DNA from 3 places in the Streptomyces sp. NPDC006283 genome. Region 1 is predicted to be linked to each of the others. Evidence: riboswitches for the same ligand, from Rfam matches in the RefSeq annotation. Region 1 holds a riboswitch; each other region holds the start of a gene.

What was found. Region 1 has a riboswitch for thiamine pyrophosphate ahead of thiC (phosphomethylpyrimidine synthase ThiC). Riboswitches for the same ligand answer to the same signal wherever they lie in the genome.
Region 2: another riboswitch for thiamine pyrophosphate. It lies ahead of ABZ070_RS19465 (thiamine ABC transporter substrate-binding protein); the one in region 1 lies ahead of thiC (phosphomethylpyrimidine synthase ThiC).
Region 3: another riboswitch for thiamine pyrophosphate. It lies ahead of thiO (glycine oxidase ThiO); the one in region 1 lies ahead of thiC (phosphomethylpyrimidine synthase ThiC).

The regions. Positions count from the first base shown of each region.
Region 1 is NZ_JBEXRZ010000013.1:61,622-64,889, reverse strand. Features, by position in the region: gene ABZ070_RS05150 (SsgA family sporulation/cell division regulator) at 1-107, shown strand, start outside; gene ABZ070_RS05145 (YibE/F family protein) at 133-1,512, opposite strand; TPP riboswitch at 1,532-1,665, shown strand; gene thiC (phosphomethylpyrimidine synthase ThiC) at 1,658-3,268, shown strand, end outside.
Region 2 is NZ_JBEXRZ010000087.1:16,891-20,158, reverse strand. Features, by position in the region: gene ABZ070_RS19470 (iron ABC transporter permease) at 1-427, opposite strand, end outside; gene ABZ070_RS19465 (thiamine ABC transporter substrate-binding protein) at 466-1,569, opposite strand; TPP riboswitch at 1,565-1,686, opposite strand; gene rlmN (23S rRNA (adenine(2503)-C(2))-methyltransferase RlmN) at 1,762-2,868, opposite strand; gene ABZ070_RS19455 (hypothetical protein) at 3,039-3,268, shown strand, end outside.
Region 3 is NZ_JBEXRZ010000070.1:19,267-22,534, reverse strand. Features, by position in the region: gene ABZ070_RS16985 (FAD-dependent oxidoreductase) at 1-1,059, opposite strand, end outside; gene ABZ070_RS16980 (hypothetical protein) at 1,148-1,489, opposite strand; TPP riboswitch at 1,541-1,652, shown strand; gene thiO (glycine oxidase ThiO) at 1,650-2,816, shown strand; gene thiS (sulfur carrier protein ThiS) at 2,813-3,013, shown strand; gene ABZ070_RS16965 (thiazole synthase) at 3,020-3,268, shown strand, end outside.

The sequences.
Region 1 (3,268 bases):
GTACGGACAAGCTGGTGCCGATCGGTCAGGAGCTCTCCTTGGGTGACTGCGAAGTGAGTCTGGAAGAGGCGCTCGGACGCATCCTGGCCGAGGAGAACGCCGGCTGACGCCCCATCGGTGCGGCTCGTGCACTCACTTCTTTCGCCGCCGCCCCCTGCCGCCCAGAATTGGTGACCCGGCCGGTTCCTCTGCGGGCTGCGGACGGTCGGCCGAGACCACCAGGGCGGCAAGGACGGTGGTCACCGGTACGGAGGCGACCAGGCCGATCGAGCCCACCAGGGTCCGTACGATCTCCTCCGCCACCAGTTCGCTGGTGGCCACGGCGCCCACGCCCGACTGCGCGATCGAGAAAAGCAGCAGCAGGGGCAACGCGGCGCCCGCGTAGGCGAGTACGAGCGTGTTGACGACCGAGGCGATGTGGTCGCGGCCGATGCGGATCGCGGCGCGGTAGAGGGCGCGCGGACCCATGCCCGGGTCGGCCTGATGCAGTTCCCAGACGGCCGAGGTCTGGGTCACCGTCACATCGTCGAGGACGCCGAGGGAGCCGATGATGACGCCGGCCAGCAGCAGACCGCTCATGTCGATGCCCGGGTACAGGCCGTGGATGAGGCCGGTGTTGTCGTCCGTGTTCCCGCTCAGGCTTGCCCAGCCGATGAACAGGGAACCCAGCAGCCCGATCAGCAGAAGCGAGATCAGGGTGCCGAGCACCGCGACCGAGGTGCGCGCCGTCACCCCATGGCACATGTACAACGCGATCAGCATGATGGCGCTCGCCCCGACCACCGCGACGATCAGCGGATCCGAGCCCTGCAGGATCGCCGGCAGGATGAACAGCGTCAGCACGGCGAACGAGACCGCCAGCGCGATCAGGGCCATCACTCCGCGCATCCGGCCCACGAGCACCACCGCGAGGGCGAAGATCCCCGCGAGCAGTGCCATGGGGAACTCACGGTCCACGTCCGTCACCGAGTACTGCAGATCGCGAGGAGCGTCGGGGGCGTACGCGACGACGACGCCCTGTCCCTCGCTCAACTGCCGTGGTGCGTCCGGCTGCACGATCTCGACGAAGGTCCGGCCCTTGTCCTTGCCGCTCGTGACCTCGACGGTCGCCCTGGCGCACCGGCCCTGCTGCGCGGCCACGGCCTCGCGTCCCTGGGGCGTGGAGGTGTCGCCGGTCGGTGGGACCTGTGCGGCGTTGACGTCCTTGCAGTCGACCTTCTCGACGCGCACCACCTTGCCCTGCTCGGTCTGCCGGTCGAAGCCGACGCCGGTGCGTTCGTGGCCGGGCGCGCCTCCCGGCCACAGCACCGCGAGCCCGACGAGGACGGCTGTCGCGAAGGGGATCAGTACGGCTGCGATGACCCTTCGTAGGTGCCGGGACACCGGGGCGGCGGGTCCGTGACTGTGCCCATGGCCGTGGGCCTGGCCGTGCGGTTCTGGGGACTGTGGCGATGAGGTCACGGGTCGATCATCGCAAGAAGCCGGGGGCCCTCTGTTCAGCGCGCCAGACATGACGCTAGCGTGGTGGCACCTTTGCACACGCGGGAGCTCGGAGCACCGGGCTGAGAGGGCGCTGACCTTCGTACATCCGTACGGGACCAGCTGCGCCGACCGCCGAACCTGTTACCGGGTAATGCCGGCGTAGGGAGTAGGTCTCATGACCGTATCGGACGCACGCACGCCTGCCTCGAACCAGAACGACGAGGCCGGGAAGTCCATCGGCTGGCACAAGGGATACGTCGAGGGATCGCGCCCCGACCTCCGCGTGCCGGTGCGCAAGGTGCATCTCACCAATGGCAAGGACGTCACGCTGTACGACACGTCCGGCCCGTATACCGACCCGAACGTCGACACCGACGTCCGCCGCGGGCTGCCGCCGCTACGGGAGAACTGGATCATCGGCCGCGGCGACACCGAGGAGTACGCGGGGCGGCCGGTCCGGCCGGAGGACGACGGGATCAAGCACACCTCGCCGCGCGGGGGGCTGCGCAACCTCGACGCCGTCTTCCCGGGACGCCCGCGCCAGCCCCGCCGTGGCCGCGACGGGCAGGCGGTGACACAGCTCGCGTACGCCCGCCGTGGCGAGATCACGCCGGAGATGGAGTACGTCGCCATCCGCGAGAACGTCTCCCCCGAAGTGGTGCGGGAGGAGATCGCGGCCGGCCGGGCCGTGCTGCCGGCGAACGTGAACCACCCGGAGATCGAGCCGATGATCATCGGTAAGCGTTTCCTGGTGAAGGTCAACGCGAACATCGGCAACTCCGCGGTCACGTCCTCCATCGAGGAGGAGGTCGAGAAGATGACCTGGGCGACCCGCTGGGGTGCCGACACGGTCATGGACCTCTCCACCGGCCGCAACATCCACACCACCCGCGAGTGGGTGCTGCGCAACTCCCCCGTCCCGATCGGCACGGTGCCGCTGTACCAGGCGCTGGAGAAGGTGGACGGCAAGGCCGAGGACCTGACCTGGGACGTCTACAAGGACACGGTCATCGAGCAGGCCGAGCAGGGCGTCGACTACATGACGGTCCACGCCGGAGTGCTGCTGCGCTATGTGCCGCTGACGGCCCGGCGCAAGACCGGCATCGTCTCGCGCGGCGGCTCGATCATGGCGGCCTGGTGCCTGGCGCACCACAAGGAGTCGTTCCTGTACGAGAACTTCGAGGAGCTCTGCGAGATCCTCGCCGCCTACGACGTGACGTACTCCCTCGGCGACGGGCTGCGCCCCGGTTCGATCGCGGATGCCAACGACGAGGCGCAGTTCGCCGAGTTGAGGACGCTCGGTGAGCTCAACACCATTGCCAAGCGCCACAACGTGCAGACGATGATCGAGGGCCCGGGCCATGTCCCGATGCACAAGATCAAGGAGAACATCGACCTCCAGCAGGAGATCTGCGAGGAGGCGCCGTTCTACACGCTCGGCCCCCTCACCACGGACGTGGCGCCCGCCTACGACCACATCACGTCAGGCATCGGGGCGGCCATGATCGCCTGGTGGGGTACCGCAATGCTCTGCTACGTCACGCCCAAGGAGCACTTGGGCCTGCCGGACCGTGACGACGTCAAGACCGGCGTCATCACGTACAAGATCGCCGCCCATGCCGCGGACCTCGCCAAGGGGCACCCGGGCGCCCAGGAGTGGGACGACGCGTTGTCGGACGCACGTTTCGAGTTCCGGTGGGAGGACCAATTCAATCTGGCCCTCGATCCGGACACGGCCAGGGAGTTCCACGACGAGACGCTGCCCGCAGAGCCGGCGAAGACCGCG
Region 2 (3,268 bases), on a different contig from region 1:
TGCGGACGACGACGGCGTAGTTGAAGAAGACGTGCGCGAGCAGGATCGCCCACACGGTGGTGTCCAGCCGGACGCCCCACATCTCGTCGAGGAGTCCGCCGCGCCCCAGCAGCGCGAGGAACGCCGTGCCGACGACGACCGTCGGCAGCACGAACGGCACGGTGACCGCCGCACGCAACAGCCGTTTGCCCGGGAATTGGAGGCGGGCGAACACATACGCACCGGGCAGCGCGATCAGCAGGGTCAGCGCGGTGGAGGCGAGCGCCTGCCAGGTGGTGAACCACAGGACGTCCCGGATGTCCGGACGCCCGAGCACGTCCGCGAAGCGGCCGAACTGCCACTGGCCGTCGAGGTGGAGGCCGCGGCCGACGATCGCGGTAACGGGATAGGCGAAGAAGACGGCGAAGAAGGCGACGGGCACGGCCATGAGGCCGAGCCGCGTCGCGTTCCCGCGCAGGGACTTCCTTACTTCACAACGAGCGAGGACCACGACCGGACCCACTGCTCACGGTTCTTCGCGATGGTGTCCGCGGCGACGGTCTCGGGCTGCTCGACGACCGCGCCGTGCTTCGTGAACAGCTCCGGCAGCTTCGCGTCCTCGATCACCGGGTTCACGAACATGTTGAGCGGCATGTCCTCCTGGAACTGCTTGCCGATCAGGAAGTCCAGCAGCGCCTTGCCGCCCGCCTGGTTCTTCGCGCCCTTGAGCAGACCGGCGAACTCGATCTGGCGGAAGCAGGTGCCCGTCGCGACACCGGTGGGCGCCTCGGCCGGCTGCGGATCGGAGTAGAGCACCTCGACCGGCGGGCTGGAGGCGTACGAGACGACGAGCGGCCGGTCGGCCTTCGCCTTCTTGCCGCCGGCGGAGCCGGAGAACTCCTCGTTGTAGGCCTGCTCCCAGCCGTCGACGACCTTGACGCCGTTGTCCTTGAGCTTCTTCCAGTAGCCCTGCCAGCCGGACTCGCCGTACTCGCCGACGCTGCCGAGCAGGAAGCCGAGGCCCGGCGAGGAAGTGGCGGCGTTCTCCACGACCAGCATGTTCTTGTACTGGGGCTTCGCGAGGTCCGCGAAGGTCTTCGGGGGCGCGAGCTTCCGGTCGGCGAAGAACTTCTTGTCGTAGTTGACGCAGATGTCGCCGGAGTCGACGGGCGTGACGCGGTGCTTGCCCGCGTCGAGCTGCACCTCGTCGGCCACCCGGTCGAGGCCCTTGGCCTCGTACGGCGTGAAGAGGTCGTTGTCGAGCGCGCGGGAGAGAAGGGTGTTGTCGACACCGAAGAAGACGTCGCCCTGGGGGGAACCCTTGGTGAGGATCTCCTTGTTGAGCGCGGCACCCGCGTCACCGCTCTTGAGCACCTTGACCGTGTAGCCGGTCTGCCGGGTGAACTCCTTCAGCACGGCGTCCGAAGCGGCGAACGAGTCGTGGCTGACGAGGGTGACGGTCTTGGACGCGCCCGCGGCGTCGGGCCCGGAGCCCTTGTCCTCGGACTTCTCACCGCAGGCGGAGAGGACGGAGATGCCGAGGGTACCCGCGAGTGCGGCGCCGACGGCACGCCGAAGATGGCTGTTCATGATGATGCTGACTCCCTACGCCGGTATGACCCGGATCAGGTCCGAGGGTCTGCGGCCCGTGGCCGTGAAGGCCTCGCCGCACTCTCAGCGCTCTGGTGCGCTCCCCTGTCGGAATGTTTCGTTGTTCATTTGTGCGAACGCACAGGGCACAGTATCAGCCATGGCCGACGGGCCGAGGCCCGTGGGCCCGGCTCAGCGCTCGGTCGCCGCCAGCTGTCCGCAGGCCCCGTCGATCTCCTGGCCACGGGTGTCCCGGACCGTGACCGGTACACCGTGGGCGGCGATCGCCTCGACGAACGCCTTCTCGTCCTCGGGGCGCGAGGCCGTCCATTTCGAGCCGGGCGTCGGATTGAGCGGGATCAGGTTCACGTGAACCCGCTTGCCCTTCAGCAGCCGGCCGAGCAGATCGCCGCGCCACGCCTGGTCGTTGATGTCGCGGATGAGCGCGTACTCGATGGAGATACGGCGGCCCGACTTCTCGGCGTACTCCCAGGCGGCGTCAAGGACCTCGCGGACCTTCCAGCGCGTGTTGACCGGGACCAGGGTGTCGCGCAGCTCGTCGTCCGGGGCATGCAGCGACACGGCGAGACGGCACTTGAAGCCCTCGTCGGCGAAGCGCAGCATCGCGGGCACGAGACCGACGGTCGAGACCGTGATGCCCCGCTGCGAGAGACCGAGCCCGTCGGGCTCCGGGTCCGTGAGACGACGGATGGCTCCGACGACCCGCCTGTAGTTGGCGAGCGGCTCACCCATGCCCATGAAGACGATGTTGGACAGCCGGGCGGGTCCCCCGGGGACCTCGCCGTCGCGCAGCGCGCGCATGCCGTCGACGATCTGGTGCACGATCTCCGCGGTCGACAGGTTCCGGTCGAGGCCGGCCTGCCCGGTGGCGCAGAAGGGGCAGTTCATCCCGCAGCCGGCCTGCGAGGAGATGCACATGGTGACCCGGTCCGGATAGCGCATCAGCACGGACTCGACCAGCGTGCCGTCGTGCAGGCGCCACAGGGTCTTGCGGGTCGTGTCGTCGTCGCACGAGATGTGCCGCACGACGGACATCAGGTCGGGCAGCAGCTCCGTGGCGAGCTTCTCGCGCGCCGCCGCGGGGATGTCGGTCCACTGGGCCGGGTCGTGGACGTACCGGGCGAAGTAGTGCTGGGACAGCTGCTTGGCGCGAAACGGCTTTTCGCCGATCGCGGCGACGGCGTCCTTGCGCTCGGCGGGCGTGAGGTCGGCGAGGTGCCGCGGGGGCTTCTTGGCTCCGCGGGGCGCGACGAAAGTGAGTTCTCCGGGCTTGGGCATGGTGCATCCAGTGTCGCAGACCCGGCCGGTTGCCCTTCCGCACGTGGGGCGGCGGGCGTCGGCCGCTGTATCTCGCGGGACGCGGGGGGGGCGGCCCGCTACGTCTCGCGGGGCCCGCCGGGCAGGGTCAGGCTGGGAAACGGGGCACTCACCTGCGGAAGGAGCCGTGTATGAACGCCCCGAGCGAGAGTGCGCTCCGAGGCCGGCCGGCCGGTGTGCTCGACTCCCCGGTCGTCGGGATGGCACCGTGGATCATCTTCTCCGTCCTGGTCGGTCCCGGGCGCTTCGAGGTCGCCGTAGGACTCGCGCTCGCGACGGCGCTCGTCGTCGTCGTCGCCGGCCGGATCGTCCGGCCGGGCGCCTCCCTCAAGATCCTCGAACTGTCCGACGTGGTGTTCTT
Region 3 (3,268 bases), on a different contig from region 1:
CACCAGCACCTCTCCGCGCAGCCACAGCACCGACCAGGTGTCCTCGTGGGGCCGGCCCCGCCACAGCAGGTCGTCGGCGGCGGCGTGGTGGCCCGCGTACTGGACGAACCGGCCGAACTGCTCCGACCAGAAGTACGGCACCGGGTCGTACACCTCGGCGGCCGGGCCGGGCTCCCCGGCCGCGTGCGTGACGATGTTCGCCGCGACGGTGCGCGGTCCCTGGAGCGCGTTGTCCCAGTGATGCACCAGCAGCCGCTCGCCGTAGCGGCCGGACGGGTAGGAGGCGCAGTCTCCGACGGCGTACACATCGGGCGCGGAGGCACGCAGGTGGCGGTCCGCGACGACCGAACCGTCCGGGCCGAGCTCGATGCCGGAGCCCTCGAGCAGGCCCGTGGCGGGCCGTGCCCCGATACCGACGACGACGGCGCCGGCGGGAATCCTGCGGCCCCCGGCCAGGACCACGGCGCCCGGCTCGACGGTGGCCACACGGGCGCCGGTGACGAGTTCCGCCCCGTACTGCCCGTACCAGGCGGCCATCGGGGCGGCGACCTCCGCGGGCATGGTGCCGGCGAGCGGGCGGTCGGCGGCCTCGACGACGGTGACGGCGCAGCCGGCCTGACGGGCCGCGGTCGCGAACTCCGCGCCGATCCAGCCCGCGCCGACCACGACGATGTCGTGCTGCTCGGTGAGCAGGGGCCGCAGCCGGGCGGCGTCGTCGAGGGTGCGCAGCAGATGGACGCCCGGTACGCCCCGGGTACCGGGCAGCGTGACGGGCTCCGCGCCGGTGGCGAGGACCAGGACGTCGTACGGGACGGGGCCGGCCGCGGTGTCCACCTCGTGCGCGCAAGTGCGCACGCCGGTGACCTCGACGCCCAGGCGCAGCTCGACGCCGAGGGCCTCGAAGTCGATGTCGAAGGCCGAGTCCTCCGCCTTGCCGAGCAGGATCGCCTTGGACAGCGGCGGCCGGTCGTACGGCTGGTGCGGCTCGGCGCCGATCACGGTGACCGGGCCGGTGAAGCCCTGCTCCCGGAGCGCGACCGCGGTCTGCACTCCCGCCATGCCCGCGCCGACGATCACCACGCGCCGCCGCGGCGCTGTCTGCTGCTGCCGTTCGTCCACCCGCACACCTTACGTACCTGACAGAGAGTCAGGAAGGCAGCTCCTCCACCACGCTCGTCCCGCTGCCCTCCTGGGACTCCCACTCCCAGGTCTCCTCCAGGCGCACACGGCCGTCCGGAAGGTCCACGACCGTGGAGACGCAGTGCCCCGAGGAGGTGGCGCCGTCCGTCTTCAACTGCACATAACGGAAGTCGAGACGGTCGCCCTCCCGGGTGCCCACGAGGTGTCCGCGGACCACGTCACCGCCCTCGTACTCGGCCCAGATCCGGCCCCGCTCCTCGTGGTACGTGAACCGGGTCCGGGTGCCGACCTGGCCCGGAGCCTGGTCGGCGACCGGTGAGAGAACGAGTCCGTCGAGCGTCCTGGCCACTGCTGCGGCTCCCTTACTGCGTGTCGGGGCGGGAGGTTAGGGTGGCCACCGTAAGGCACTCGCGGGAGCCCGGACGCACCGGGCTGAGAGGGAGGCTGGCGGCCTCCGACCGTACGAACCTGATCCGGGTCATGCCGGCGAAGGGAGGGGCTGGACGCCCATGTCTCGTACTCGACGCACCCCTGACGTCCTTGTCATAGGGGGCGGGATCATCGGTCTGGTCACGGCCTGGCGCGCAGCGCAGCGCGGGCTGAGCGTGACCGTCGCGGACCCCGAACCGGGCGGCGGGGCCGCTCAGGTCGCGGCCGGGATGCTGGCCGCCGTCACCGAACTCCACTACGGCGAGCAGACCCTGCTCGGGCTCAACCTCGAGTCCGCCCGCCGCTACCCGGCCTTCGTCGCGGAACTCGAGGAAGCGAGCGGCCGGCAGGTCGGGTACCGCTCCTGCGGCACGCTCGCCGTCGCCCTCGACGCCGACGACCGCGCGCATCTGCGCGAACTGCACGCCCTGCAGCACCGCTCGGGACTCGAGTCCGAGTGGCTCACGGGCCGTGAGTGCCGCCGCCTCGAGCCGATGCTGGCACCCGGCGTACGCGGCGGGCTGCGGGTGGACGGCGACCACCAGGTCGACCCGCGCCGGCTGACCGCCGCGCTCGTCGTCGCCTGCGAGCGGGCCGGTGTGGACTTCCGCCGCACCTGGGTGGAGCGGCTGGTGGTGGCCGCCGACCGGGCGGCCGGAGCCGTACTCGCCGACGGCGGCGAACTCGCCGCGGGGCAGGTCGTGTTGGCCGGGGGAAGCATGAGCGGACGGCTGGAGGGCGTACCGGCGGACGTACTTCCGCCCGTACGGCCGGTGAAGGGCCAGGTTCTGCGGCTGACCGTGCCACGCCCCTACGCGCCGTTCCTCTCGCGCACCGTACGGGCGGTGGTGCGCGGCAGCCATGTGTATTTGGTGCCACGCAAGGACGGCGAGCTGGTGGTCGGCGCGACCAGCGAAGAGCTCGGCTGGGACACGACGGTCACCGCGGGCGGGGTGTACGAACTGCTGCGCGACGCGCACGAGCTCGTGCCCGGCATCACGGAGCTGCCTCTCGTCGAGACGCAGGCCGGACTGCGGCCCGGCTCCCCCGACAACGCGCCCCTGCTGGGCTTCACCGAGCTGCCCGGCCTGCTGCTGGCCACCGGGCACTACCGCAACGGGGTGCTGCTGACACCTGTCACCGGCGACGCACTGGCGGGCGCGCTGGTGAGCGGCGAACTGCCCGAGGTGGCACGGCCCTTCTCCCCCCGCCGCTTCTCTTCCGTCCTCCAGGAGCAGCCCGCATGAACGTCTTTGTCAACGGCGAAGTCCGAGAGTTCGCCGACAGCACCACCCTGGACGCCGTCGTCGCCGCGCTCACCGCGGCGCCCTCCGGAGTCGCCGCGGCGCTCAACGAGACCGTCGTCCCGCGCAGCCGGTGGGCCGGCACCCCGCTCGGCGACGGCGACCGTGTCGAAGTTCTCACCGCAGTGCAGGGAGGCTGATCCGTCGTGGCCGACGACCGTTTCACCATCGGGGAGACCACGTTCGACTCCCGTCTGATCATGGGCACCGGCGGGGCGCCCAGCCTCGACGTCCTCGAACGCTCGCTCGTCGCGAGCGGCACGGAACTGACGACCGTCGCGATGCGGCGCCTCGATCCGACCGTTCAGGGTTCCGTCCTGTCCGTGCTGGACAAGCTCGGCATCCGGGTCCTGCCGAACACCGCCGGGTGTTTCACCGCCGGTGAGGCGGTCCTC